Regions from separate parts of the Sporosarcina sp. Y1011 genome, predicted to be linked through region 3. Evidence: predicted binding sites of a transcription regulator. Region 3 holds the regulator's gene; each other region holds the start of a gene.
What was found. Region 3 encodes LexA, which represses DNA repair genes until DNA is damaged. Its sites were predicted from a motif close to CGAACATATGTTCG; they were not measured.
Positions count from the first base shown of each region.

Region 1: a site for LexA is predicted at 2,279-2,292, ahead of uvrB (excinuclease ABC subunit UvrB). Genes of this name have one in related genera too.
Region 2: a site for LexA is predicted at 3,630-3,643, ahead of AC25Y5_RS17975 (YhjD family protein). Genes of this name have one in related genera too.

Region 1 is NZ_JBYHFP010000014.1:75,388-79,985, forward strand. Features, by position in the region: gene uvrA (excinuclease ABC subunit UvrA) at 1-224, opposite strand, end outside; gene uvrB (excinuclease ABC subunit UvrB) at 231-2,213, opposite strand; gene AC25Y5_RS14325 (IDEAL domain-containing protein) at 2,368-2,604, opposite strand; gene AC25Y5_RS14330 (ABC transporter permease) at 2,744-3,955, opposite strand; gene AC25Y5_RS14335 (ABC transporter ATP-binding protein) at 3,939-4,598, opposite strand, start outside.
Region 2 is NZ_JBYHFP010000027.1:320-4,917, reverse strand. Features, by position in the region: gene AC25Y5_RS18000 (SCO family protein) at 220-426, opposite strand; gene AC25Y5_RS17995 (transposase) at 411-869, shown strand; gene AC25Y5_RS17990 (YolD-like family protein) at 1,182-1,511, opposite strand; gene AC25Y5_RS17985 (Y-family DNA polymerase) at 1,525-2,787, opposite strand; gene AC25Y5_RS17980 (LexA family protein) at 2,788-2,991, opposite strand; gene AC25Y5_RS17975 (YhjD family protein) at 2,988-3,374, opposite strand; partial or broken gene AC25Y5_RS17970 (S-layer homology domain-containing protein) at 4,189-4,598, opposite strand, start outside.
Region 3 is NZ_JBYHFP010000003.1:56,090-60,687, reverse strand. Features, by position in the region: gene miaA (tRNA (adenosine(37)-N6)-dimethylallyltransferase MiaA) at 1-314, shown strand, start outside; gene hfq (RNA chaperone Hfq) at 360-587, shown strand; gene AC25Y5_RS04530 (trimeric intracellular cation channel family protein) at 628-1,221, opposite strand; gene AC25Y5_RS04525 (methionine gamma-lyase family protein) at 1,362-2,624, shown strand; gene lexA (transcriptional repressor LexA) at 2,731-3,351, opposite strand; gene yneA (cell division suppressor protein YneA) at 3,554-3,868, shown strand; gene AC25Y5_RS04510 (YneB family resolvase-like protein) at 3,861-4,523, shown strand; gene AC25Y5_RS04505 (DUF896 domain-containing protein) at 4,588-4,598, shown strand, end outside.

The DNA of each region.
Region 1 (4,598 bases), on a different contig from region 3:
ACGTCAGGCTTGTCCATTTGTCCTAAAAACTGTCTGGCGTAAGAGGACAAAGATTCAACATACCTTCTTTGCCCTTCAGCGTAAATTGTATCGAAAGCAAGTGAAGATTTCCCGGAGCCGGAAAGGCCGGTCATAACGACTAGTTGATCACGAGGAATCTTCACATCTATATTTTTCAAGTTATGCGCACGTGCGCCCTGTATGACGATTTCTTTATTTTTCATAAAATCCTACCTTTCAGACTTCAACTCCAAGATCGTATCCCTAATTTCAGCAGCACGTTCGAAGTCGAGTGCTTTTGCAGCTTCTTTCATCTCTTTCTCTAGAGTTACTAGAAGTGTCATTTTTTCGTCCTTCGTCAGTTTCTTGCCTTGTGTCACCTTTTCTAGATAAGTAATTGCTTCTTCAGATACGAGCGTTGCACGGATGACGTCGCGAATTTCTTTCTTAATAGTTGTCGGTGTTATGCCATGTTTCACGTTATATTCTCTTTGAATATCACGGCGTCGACGGGTTTCATCAATCGCTTTCGTCATGGAATCCGTCATTCGGTCGGCATACAAGATGACGTGACCATTTGAATTACGTGCTGCACGCCCCATCGTCTGGATGAGAGCACGCTCGGAACGAAGGAATCCTTCCTTATCCGCGTCTAGAATCACAACAAGTGATACTTCCGGAATATCGATTCCTTCTCTCAAAAGGTTAATGCCGATTAGTACGTCATATGTTCCAATTCTCAGTTCCCGAATTATTTCAATTCGTTCAAGCGTCTTGATCTCAGAATGAAGATACTGTACTTTTATACCAATTTCTTTTAGGTAGTCAGTTAAATCCTCTGACATTTTCTTCGTCAATGTCGTAATTAGTACCCGTTCGTTATTTTTCGTCCGTTCTCTAATTTGACCAATCAAGTCATCTATTTGTCCATTAATTGGACGGACTTCAATCGTCGGATCCAGTAGACCTGTTGGACGAATAATTTGCTGAATCATTTCGGGTGTATGTTCAATTTCGTAAGGACCGGGTGTTGCAGAAACATAAATAGCTTCATGTACATGACCTTCAAATTCCTGGAAAGTTAGCGGCCTGTTGTCAAGCGCTGAAGGTAAACGAAAACCATGTTCCACAAGTACTTTCTTCCTTGCCTGGTCACCGTTATACATTCCACGTATTTGAGGAAGTGAGACATGACTTTCATCTACAATGACTAGGAAATCATCTGGAAAATAGTCAAGGAGCGTGTAGGGTGTTGCCCCCGGCGGACGAAGTGTCAAATGGCGGGAATAGTTCTCTATACCAGAACAGAAACCCATTTCCCTCATCATTTCAAGGTCATATCGCGTCCTCTGTTCAAGGCGCTGCGCTTCTAAAAGCTTGTCTTGACTGCGGAATTCTTTCAAACGTTCTTCTAGTTCTATTTCAATATTTTCAATTGCCTTTACCATTTTGTCATCACCCGTAACGAAATGGGATGCTGGAAAAATGGCAACGTGTTCTCGTTCACCCAGGATTTCACCAGTAAGTGAATCCACTTCACGAATGCGTTCAATTTCATCGCCAAAAAACTCGATTCGGAGGCATTGTTCATCCTGTGAAGCTGGCAAAAGTTCGACAACATCGCCGCGCACCCTGAATGTACCGCGTGTAAAACTTATATCATTCCGTTCGTATTGAATATCTACAAATTTACGGAGCAACTCATTGCGTCCAATCTCCATTCCCGGTCGCAGCGATACTACATGTTCATTATATTCTGTCGGGGAACCGAGACCATAAATGCATGAGACGGAAGCGACGATTAGTACATCATTCCGTTCAAATAAAGAAGATGTAGCCGAGTGTCGCAACTTATCAATTTCATCGTTTATACTTGAGTCTTTTTCAATGAAGGTATCTGTATGAGCGATGTATGCTTCCGGCTGATAGTAATCATAGAAACTGACAAAGTACTCAACAGCGTTATCAGGGAAAAATTCTTTAAATTCACTATATAATTGACCAGCAAGTGTTTTGTTGTGGGCAATGACAAGTGTTGGTTTATTAATTTCTGTTAAGACGTTCGAGACTGTGAATGTTTTTCCGGTTCCAGTTGCACCGAGTAAAGTCTGGTGCTTCTCTCCCCGTTCATGACCCTCCAAAAGCTTCGCAATTGCATACGGCTGATCGCCTTGTGGAGTGTAAGGGGCTTGCAATTTAAATTTTTGGTTCATCGAAGTCACTCCCATATATACTACTTCTATCTTATCACTTTACCCATCTTTTGACGAGTAAAAAGCGAACATACGTTTTTCAATGGATTTATTTTCTAATTAAAGCGAAAAAAAACGCTGCATGTCTATTCAACATGTAGCGTCAACTCACTTTTCAATCATTCTCTTCAATTTTAACAAGTCTTTCTGAATACAATAAGAAGGCGCTTTCATCCCGACAATCGAGTGCTGCATCAATTAAAACCGCGAGTCGATACTTCGTCTGCTCCCTGTGTAAATGTTTTAAGAAAAGATCCAAATAAATTTCATTCAACAACTTTTCCGCTTGAAGCGAAGAACTGTTTTTTCCGACGGCCTTCAAAAACTCGGCATATGAATAGTTGTTCTCCATCGCTCTCACCCCTGATGCCTTTTATATAGTATATCTAATTTCAGAGAGAAGTTGCAAGGGTTTTTTGAATATTCTATTTTTAAACTTTTACAAAAGATAAATCCCGTCTGCAATTACTTACAAACGGGATGAATTTACCTTATTCGTCTTCCTTCTTTTCCCCAGTCAATCTAATAGTAGCTTCAGAAGTAATGAGAATGACAGCCCCTACTAGAAATGGTATTGTCGAGACTCCATAAAGATATAGGGAAGCAACTGTAACAACCGCTGCTTGAATCCATTGAACCGAACGAACGATTTTCCTAATTGAGCCAGGTCGCGTGTCTTCCTTCTCAGGAAACAGCATATCCATTCGGAAATCATCCCCCGCACGCAATGCATAAATAAGCTGAACTGCCGAGGCAAATGCAAGCGCCCCAGAGAAAATGAATACAACAATTGGGAATGGAATGAATATCGCACCAAGTGCTGAAATTACAGTCAACCTCACCCATAACCAAAAAATATCATCCGTTCGAATAAATGTACGCTTAATCAGGTAGGTCTGTGAAACACTCTTGCCGAAAGTGGGAGAACCTGTTATAAATCCAAGCCAACCTCTTCTACTAACGGATCCTTTCAGATGCGGAACGTCCGTAAAGTAGTTAGCGAACCGGTAAAACCGCATCATACGATTCTGTTCAAGTGAAATAAAGTGATCGTATGGGAAAGGCTTTACCATCCTCTTTTTCCGCCAGTAGAAGTTGTACATTCCGATAAGGACTGCAATAACTGGAATGTAAAGGAAACTTCCTACAAGGAAAGCATAAATAAGTATTCCCGCCAATAAAAACCGCAGGGCCCTGTCCAACCAGACCTTTTCTCCATCTAAAACATGCCTGAAATTATATTCCGACTCAACGAATGCCCACTTAATAAGCACTATGAAGATTGCGATGGCGATGAATTCTGTTTTCGTTCCAGTCCCCGTGGCAGAAAGTAACGGGAGTGCCACTATATAAAGAATAAAAGGCAATGGCAATTGTGAGAAAAAGCTCCAACTTAAAGATCGTTTTATATAAGAACTTAGTTTATTTTCTAGCGGCAAAAAGTATACCGTATCTGCCGGTTTCAAGAGTGTCACGGGTGGTGATATAGCAAGGACAGCACCAAGTATGACAGCCGTCAGTAGAGCCGCTGGAAAGTCTGCTGGCACTTCTTTTAGCCACTCACTATACGTGTATCCCCCCGCTCCAATTGTAAAAACAAGAACAATTGCCAAGTGTCCCGTAAATACATATTTCAAATACTTTTGAAGTTCGGTTATATAATGGACGAACCGAGAACCCCATATTTCACGCAAATTGTTCATTGTCATGATCCTCTGTCATCGCAATATACAAGTCATCCAATGATGCTCCTGGTCGTCCGAATGCTTTTCTCAAGTCATCCATCGTCCCTTCCGCCCGCACTCGTCCTTCGTGCAGCAAAATGATCCTGTCGCAATGTTTTTCCGCGGTCGACAACACATGGGTCGACATGAGGATGGAAGCCCCGTTTTCTGTTCTTTCCGTCATCTGTTCCAACAGTGATTTGATAGCAATCGGATCAAGACCTACAAATGGCTCATCAATAATATATAAAGAAGGATTGACGAGAAATGCACACATAATCATTACTTTTTGGCGCATCCCTTTTGAAAAATGTGCAGGAAACCAGTTTAAACGCTTCTCCATACGGAATTCTTTCAATAGCTCATCCGAACGAGCATCAAACACTTTTTTATCAAGACCGTACGCCATTGCTGTTAACTCCAGATGCTCCTTGAGCGTCAACTCTTCATAAAGAATTGGCGTTTCTGGAATATAAGTGAACGCCTTTCTATACTTTTCGGAATCCTCGCTGAACGTCACCCCATTCACTCGGATTTCTCCGCTATGGGGATTCATCAATCCAATAATATGTTTAATAGTCGTACTTTTACCCGCCCCATTGAGCCCAATTAGACCTACTAG
Region 2 (4,598 bases), on a different contig from region 3:
GCAAATGCTCAGAAATTTCTTCAATATTCACTCGTTTATTACCTATTGCCATATCGTGATAAGCTCTAACTTGATTATTTGTATCCGCTATATATATAGACGTTGAATGAGTTACAAATCCCCCTTCATCTTTTTCATAAAAAAAATTGAATTATTGAGTAAACTTCTTTATTTCTTCTTCCGAACCTATTAAAAATAACCAGTTGGGACTATTAATTCCTAAATTTTTCTAATAATGTAAAACCTCTCTTCCGTATCGTATTCAGGATCTAACGTGACAGCTGGGATAAGGTACTCATCTTCTGAAATACCTTTTTCCATCATTAATTGCTGCAAATCTTTTAAGTCCCACATTGTAGTAGGACAAACGTCTGGACAGTTTGTAAAGAAGAAAGTAATTAGCTTCGGTTTTGTTTGAATGGACACATCTTTTCACATGCGCAAATTGGGATTACATCGATAAGGAAGATCATTTTATTTGTCCAAACGGGCGTAGAGTGGAATTCAAAAAATATGTAAATAAGAAAAATGCCTCGGGGTATGTACAAAGTTTAAAAGTGTACGAATGCGAAGACTGTTCAGATTGTCCGTTGAAAGCACTCTGTACAAAAGCCGACCAAGTACAATGGAACCTCATTTATGAAGAAATGAAAGCAAAGGCAAAAGCAGCCCTTGAATGTGAAACGAAATCACGCATCTACGCACAACGTAACGTAGAGAGTGTTTTTGGCCACATCAAGGGCAATCGGTCGTTCGCAGATTTTTACTGGGGGCCTCGAAGAGGTCCACACAGAATTTGGGATTGTGGCATTAGCCCACAACCTACTAAAAGTAGCAGGCATTCGCCAGCTACTTTCGAGAAAAATTAGTAAAAACATAAAAACAGGTGGAGAAAAACAAATCGTTTTTCTCCACCTGTTTTATTTTAGGGACTTATTAGACAGCCCCTTTTTAATTTCTTATCAAGCCGACGGTTTTCAGTTTATCGATTTCCACAAATTCCAATTCTCGACTCGTGGACATTGAAAGCTGTTTCTTCTTCTGTAACAATCATTTCTGTGTAATTAATATGAATGGTCTGTTTCAATAGAACATCAAATAGTCAGGAAGACCTTTAATAATATTTCGAGAATGTCGAAAATAAAAACGACCTTTCCCTAATCGAATTGGTCGTTGTTATTTCATTCCATACATTGTGCGCTGACTATATCTGAAAATGGAATCCTCTCGGGTCCAAAGGGGTTATCGAGCACAATACAGCTAGACTGCACATCAATTACTTCTACTATGGCTCCGCGTGTCATAATCTTGCCGTCCTTCCAAGTCTTAATCAACGTTTGGCATTTGCGCTTATGCGCTACTTCGATTTCTTCCTGGATAGATTGTAAATCCCAATCACTGAGCTCCGGGCATTCAACATAATGCTCCTTATCCATCCAATTTCTCAATTCCACAATATGCTCTGGCAACATCATTGCCGTCCATTTAATACTTCCGCGATCTCGAATCATGATATACCTCCCATTACTTATGTCCGCCAACCAATTTAGAGCGTCCAATCGCTGTCCCGTCATCCGTTAGAGACACAGCCCTCAATATAGCTGTGGATCCATACTTATTTCGGATATCATCCATAACCATGCCTAATTTACGGTTCCGAACCTTATGCTCATCAAAAAAACTTAGCTGCATTGATGTTTCATCTTCAAGGTTGGTGATTGAAATTGTGATTTTTCGCACGGGACGACCATCATGAAATTTATCGAATAAAGCCATGCAAACTCGGTAAATATTCATTGTGTCATTTGTAGCTTCTTCTATTGAAAGAGAACGACTAAATCCGCCACCCAAAGAATGCTTGCTATATCCTATCCCTAGATGAACGGTCCTGCCCTCTTTCCCAGCCACCCTTGCGCGACGAGAAACATCTTCACACATTTCTAGAATAACCACAAGTACAGATTCGCGGGTTACATAATCCCTATAAAGCGTTTGACCCTTACCATAGCTCTTCACTTGACCTTCCAGTAGAGGTGCGCCCAACTCGGACAGGTCAATCCCCCAGGCATGATAATAGTATTGATTTCCCATTACACCAAACTTTTTCTCGAGCCGTTCTAGCGATGTGTGCGCAAGATCGCCAACTGAGAAGATACCCATATTATTTAGAGATTTCTCCGTCTGTCGACCAATTCCCCACATTTCACTCAACGGTGCAACAGGCCATAGCTTCGACGGTATATCCTCAAATTCCCACTTCGCAAAACTTGTTTTCTTTGCTTCCAAATCCAGTGCCAATTTTGCCATTAACATATTTGGCCCCATACCAGCCGTTGATGGTAAATTTAGAGTTTCCAGTATTTCTGCTTGTATATCTTTAACTGTTTCCACCGGGTCACCCCAGAGCTTCTCGGTTCCCGTTAGGTCAATAAACGATTCATCGACCGAGTAGACATGTATAGCCTCTGCAGGCACGTAATTGTGGAGGATATGTGTGATTGCCATAGACATTTTGAGGAAATACGACATTTTTGGTTCAAACAAACGGATTTCGGGATGGCTAGGGATTTCAAATAATCGATTACCTGTCTTTATACGAAATTTCTTTTTCATAGCGGGACTGGCCGCAAGTACGACTGAACCTTTTTGTTGTAGGTTTCCGACGACCGCGATTGGCACAGTACGAACATCTAAATTGTGCAACGTAGCCATGCAGCTCGCATAGAAGCTCATCATATCGATACAGGCGATTTGTTTATTTGGTTGCCCCTTATATATCGAATGCATTTAACTAACAACTGTCAAAGTGCGTGGTGATGAATTAACAAAGTTGATAAACCCGTTTTCCCTCATCCTATCTAAATGACCGTGAACTGTAGATGGTGATTTGAGTCCGACTGCTTTAGCAATCTCCCTAATCGTTGGTGGATATAGGTTTTCTGCTGTGTAGCTTTTAATGTATTCTAAAATATTTCTTTGACGTTCGCTCATGAAATAACAGCTCCTTTGGTATGGTGTTCTCCGGACTTCGTAAAATAGATGCTTATCAATTCCTCGGTTCTGTTTCGTAACCGTATGTTTAAATATTTCCGTCGCTCTTCGTGACCATCATGCATAAATAGGTACTCTGTAAACGTTCCATCATTCAGCCTTTTAATTACTTTCATTTTATTACGCTTCAAATATAAATTCGTTTCTTTCATTTCATGCCTTGCAGTCTTTAGTGCACCTTCAATAATATCGACATAAGGTTTTTTCAATTTGAATGAACCAATTTCGATTTCTCCACGATCCTTTTCCAATACAGTAATTATTATCGGTAAGTAAATCATGTTTTCGAAATAAGGTATTGACCCAGATGGAATGAATCGCACGACCTAAATCACCAGGCTTTCTTTATATACCATGGGAACAAGCGCTAGCACGTTATCAATCGTAAAAGTTCTTCTGGACCCGCGAAGATGACAATAGGCTCGGAATGATACCTCACCCACCTGTAGCACCTTGATTCTATGTTTGCTTATTTCACCGTCTTTTGATATGTACATCATATCTAAGACATAATTCCGATCCATCGACTTAATCAATTCAACACGCACATCTGTTCCCTCCTCTTTTAATCAGTATATGGAATGTACGTTCGTATTGCAACAACAAATAAACACTTAACAAGAGTTACCAGAAGTAGACTCTTTGCTAAGTGTTCGACTCAAAGTTTTGGAAGAAGGAAATGAACGGTACACTTTTACTGATGCTTAATTTCAAGATATATTTCGAAAGTCAAACATTGTATAAACCCCGGTATTTAAATCGCTATTAGGTTTTAAACTAATCGAATAATAAATTTGTACAAATAATAAAATAGCCCCAATTCCGATTATACTAATTAGTTGCGAGTCACCTGTAAACGCGGAGTAAAACATTAATCCAAATGCTGATAATACGAGTGCTGCAATTATCCAATAGTATAATTTATATAGACTTTTTAAAACCTTTGGTAAACAATGCGAAATATGATTTAACACGTACAAAACTAATAGTGTCAGAGGAAAGAGTTAGGGCAATCTACAGTGAATTCCTAATATCTTCTTGTGAGCCTTTCACAAGCAGCACAGAGCATTCAACATGAGTAGTATGATGTGTATTACAGGAAAAAGGCTTCCAACAAAGCGGAAGCCTTTTTAGTTCCTATTTTTCAGCAGAATCCAGTTTGTCCAGCATGCGATATAGAACTACCGCTGTTTCTGCTCTAGTAGTTTGCTTTTTGGGGTCGAATGTTCCGTTTGATCGACCATGGATCAAGCCCAGTATGTTTGCGTTGCTCACTGCTTTTTTCGCATAATTGTTAATTTTCGAGTCATCCTTGAATTTGTCGTTTTGAGGCAAATTCAGCGTCAGTTTTGGATTTGAATAGTCAACAGCACGCATCATCATGGCTGCCATTTGCTCACGTGTAATATCTGCATCCGGATCGAAAGACCTGTCGTCCTTGCCATGTACGATACCTGTGCGATAAGCCGCTTCAATTTGTTGCGCTGCCCATTTTTTCGAAGATGGGACATCCTTAAATGTTCCTTTATAGTCTTCCAATGGCACTT
Region 3 (4,598 bases):
GTGTAGACATAATGATGGCAAAAGGCCTAACCGAAGAAGCTACTAGATTATGGCATGAAGGCATTCGTGGAACACAATCGGTGCAGGCAATCGGCTATAAGGAAATCCATCAATACATTGAAGACAAGCACTCTTTGGATGAAGCCATTGAAATGATTAAGAAAAATACACGCAATTACGCAAAACGGCAAATGACGTATTTCCGCAACAAACTGGACATAGCTTGGTTTGACGCAAGTATAGATAAAAATGAGATTGTTAAGGAAATTTTGACAATCATGAAGGATTTAAATCATCCAAGTCGAATTAGTTAAAGTAGGCAGTAGAAATATAGTTATGACAACTGGAGGACTCGACGTATGAAACAGGTTAATATGCAAGAAACTTTTTTAAACTCGTTACGAAAGAATAATACATTTGTAACGGTATTTTTACTGAATGGATTTCAGTTGAAAGGACTTATAAAATCGTATGATAATTATACCGTTCTACTAGAATCAGACGGGAAACAACAACTCATTTACAAGCATGCGATTTCCACATATGTCCCATCGAAACCTGTTATTTTAAAAGAAGAGCTTGAGTGAAAAAAGGCGGAAATGGATGCTTCAATCCATTTCCGCCTTTTTAGGATAATTTACGAATTGGTAGTTTCCATTGGAAGATGAGCGATAAAATACGCAGTCCCGCGGTTACCACAAGTAATGCATAAAGGGCTATGTCATACTCATACAGACCAAGACCGACTGCAAGACCCGCGCCCACAGCCCATACAGCATAGAAGTCCCGTTTAAAGACAAGTGGCTTCCGACCAGCCAACAGGTCACGGATGACACCGCCGCCAGCTCCTGTAAGAACAGCTGCCACTATAATTGCATAGAGCGACATGTCCAATTGAACGGCAAGCATCGCACCTTGAATGGCGAACGTAGCCAACCCGATTGCATCAAAGTAATTTCCCCATTTGTTCCAATGAGCAAGAAGAAATCTTGAGAAAAAGAAAATAACGGTTATTAAAACAGTAGCAACAATAAAGAGGAATTCTTGATTCCATAAAACAGGTACGCCTATCAAAACATTACGAACAGCACCTCCGCCAAATGCGGTGACTATCCCCAAGATATAAACGCCAAAAATATCATATTCTTCTTCCATTGCAACAATTGCACCCGAAATGGCAAATGCCGCAGTACCGATCAAGCTAAAAACGTCCCAAGCCAATGTATTGCCTCCAATCAATAGACCCCTAAAATTCTAACAGGTATTCGTGATTTTTCAATGAACAGTTCTGTAAACATTGACCTCCGTGAACAGACTGATAAGATATATAGTGACTATTTAATGAGATGAGGAATACAATCATGGTGACTGAACAAGAAGATTTATTGCTTGAAGATGCTGAACGTATCGAAGGAAAACTTGCACCTTTTTTTAAAAGTGTTGAAAGAACTGCTTTTTATAATCAACGGAAAGTGCTGAACGCATTCCGCAAAAATAGAGTAAGCGATTTTCACTTGCATGGCACAACTGGTTATGGATATGATGATACAGGGCGTGACGTGTTGGAACAAGTCTATGCCGATGTATTCAAAACGGAGGACTGTCTCGTTCGCAACCAGATTATTTCAGGGACCCATGCAATTTCAATTAGTCTTTTTGGAATTCTTCGCCCAGGTGACGAATTGCTCTATATCACAGGAAAACCTTATGATACCTTGGAATCCATCGTATCAGGAAAAGGGAAAGATACTGGATCGCTTCTGGATTACGGCATTACATATAAACACATTGAGCTAAATGATGATGGAACGGTCAACTTTGAAGAAGTATCGAAAAATATCCATGCTAAAACAAAAATTATAGGAATCCAGCGCTCAAAAGGCTATTCAGATCGTCCATCCTTTATGGTGGATGAAATCGGTGAAATGATCCTTAAAGTAAAAGCCATCAATCCTGACCTGGTCGTCTTTGTCGACAACTGCTATGGTGAATTTGTCGAAGAGAAAGAGCCCACAGAAGTCGGTGCCGACCTGATGGCAGGGTCGCTCATTAAAAATCCAGGCGGCGGCATTGCAAGAACTGGTGGCTATATTGCCGGTCGTGCAGATCTTGTGGAGAAGTGTGCGTTTCGAATGACATCTCCTGGTCTTGGAGCGGAAGCTGGGGCGTCGCTTGATACTCTACGGGAGATGTACCAAGGATTTTTCCTGGCACCGCATGTTGTTAGCCAGGCAGTGAAAGGTGCGCTCTTCACGGCAGCGCTCCTCGAAAGTTTTGGACTCGAGACAACACCGCATTACACGCAAAAAAGAACCGATTTAATTCAGTCTGTATCTTTCAGAAATGCCAATCAAATGATCGCATTCTGCCAGTCAATTCAGCAGAACTCGCCCATCAATGCTCACTACGCACCTGAGCCCTCTTATATGCCGGGTTATACGGACGATGTTATCATGGCGGCGGGCACGTTCATCCAAGGGTCAAGCATAGAGCTTACGGCAGATGGTCCAATCAGACCTCCTTATACCGCATACGTTCAAGGGGGCCTCACATACGAGCATGTGAAAGTGGCTGTGTTGTCATCCATAGGAAGACTGGTTAAGGAAAATTTAATAGGGAAATAACAAAGAGCTATTCCTTCATAATAGAGGAATAGCTCTTTCGTATTTGTGAGAGTATTAGATAGTCTGGCATTGCAGATGAATATTACGCGAAATTCCATGTCTACCCTTAATGAATCGTACGATAAACGCCAACGACTTTACCAAGTATCGATACATTATCGAGAATAATTGGATCCATAGATTCATTTTCAGGTTGAAGACGGAAATAATTTTTTTCCTTGAAGAACCGCTTCACTGTCGCTTCATCATCTTCTGTCATTGCTACGACAATCTCACCATTATTAGCTGACTGTTGCTGTTTAACGATAACATAATCTCCATTAAGGATTCCTGCTTCAATCATACTATTCCCAACAATCTCAAGCATAAAGAGGTTGTCCTCCGAAGTGCCGTACGATTCAGGGAGAGGGAAGTACTCTTCAATGTTTTCAATGGCTGTAATCGGAAGACCTGCAGTAACTTTACCGACAAGAGGGACATGTAGAACTCCGGGTTTCATCGTTTCCAACCCTTCAGGATCCAGGACTTCGATTGCTCTAGGTTTAGTCGGGTCTCTTCTAATGAAGCCCTTGCTTTCTAAACGAGCTAGATGACCGTGAACAGTTGAACTTGAAGCTAGCCCCACAGCCTCCCCAATTTCCCTTACGGAAGGTGGATACCCTTTTTTCTTTACCTCTGATTTAATGAATGTCAAAATGTCTTCCTGTCTTTTTGAGATTTTCTTCACAACAATCACCCCTTAACTAAAATTCTTACAACAATCAAAAATCGTGAAAGTCTCACCGAAATTCGAGTTATTTCAATAGATTCATTATATCAGCCCACTATAGGAATGGCAAACACAAGTTCTAATAAGTGTTGACATCCAGTTTTGTATTTCCTATAATGAAAACAGTGATACGAACAAACATTCGCAAGGGGGAGAAATGATGACTTTCATTAAAAACAATGGTTATGGTATATTTATTGTTATTTTATGTTTAGGTTTTGCAATTATAGGAGTTGGTAAATATGAAACGAAGCAAGCTGAAGTCACAACAATTACAATTACTGAAGGGGACACGCTCTGGGGCCTTGCATTTCACCACTCGAAAAACATGTCGTCAGAGAAATGGATTAAAGAAGTGATGACTCTAAATAATCTGTCCTCTGCCACAATCAAGAAGGGAGAAGATTTGCTTTTGCCAACTATACAGACACATGAAGACGACAGTGTACAACTGGCCGGTGGTACTGATGAATGAGCCGCGAAAGAAGTGCGTCATTTATTGCCGAGTGAGCACAGAAAAAGAAACGCAGGAACTATCACTTACGAGGCAAGAAGAGGAACTTGAAGATTTGGCTAGTGAACTCAATTTAGAACTTGTCGCTACATTCGAGGACAAACATAGCGGTTACGACATTGACCGAGAAGGATTGCTTAGTATGCTGGATTACATCCGCGATGAAGAAGTAGATGCAGTACTGATACAAGATGAGACGAGGCTCGGACGTGGGAATGCTAGGATGGCTGTCTTGCACCTGTTGTTGAAAACAGACACAGCCGTTTTTTCACGCAATGATAGTGGGCCAATTGCACTTAATGAAATGGATACGATGTTACTTGAAATTTTGGCAGTAGTTGAAGAATATCAACGGAAAGTGCACAACGCCAAAATTAGACGGGGCATGAAACGTGCTGTCAGGGAGGGGTATCGTCCTGAACGCAATTTGAAAAACAGAGGAAACGTTGAAGGCCGAGAGCGTATCGAAGTGCCAATCAGTGAAATTGTCTCTTTGAGAGAAAAAGGGCTGACTTATGAAGAAATTACGGGCGTCTTGAAAGGGCTCGGTCACAACATCAGTAAAGCGACTGTCCATCGGCGCTTTAAAGAATATGAAACAGAGCAGGGAGTCTGATTTATTGCACTTTCTGTTTTTTTTGTATACGTTTGTATTTATAACGCAAAATGGAGGAAAAAATATGCTATCACC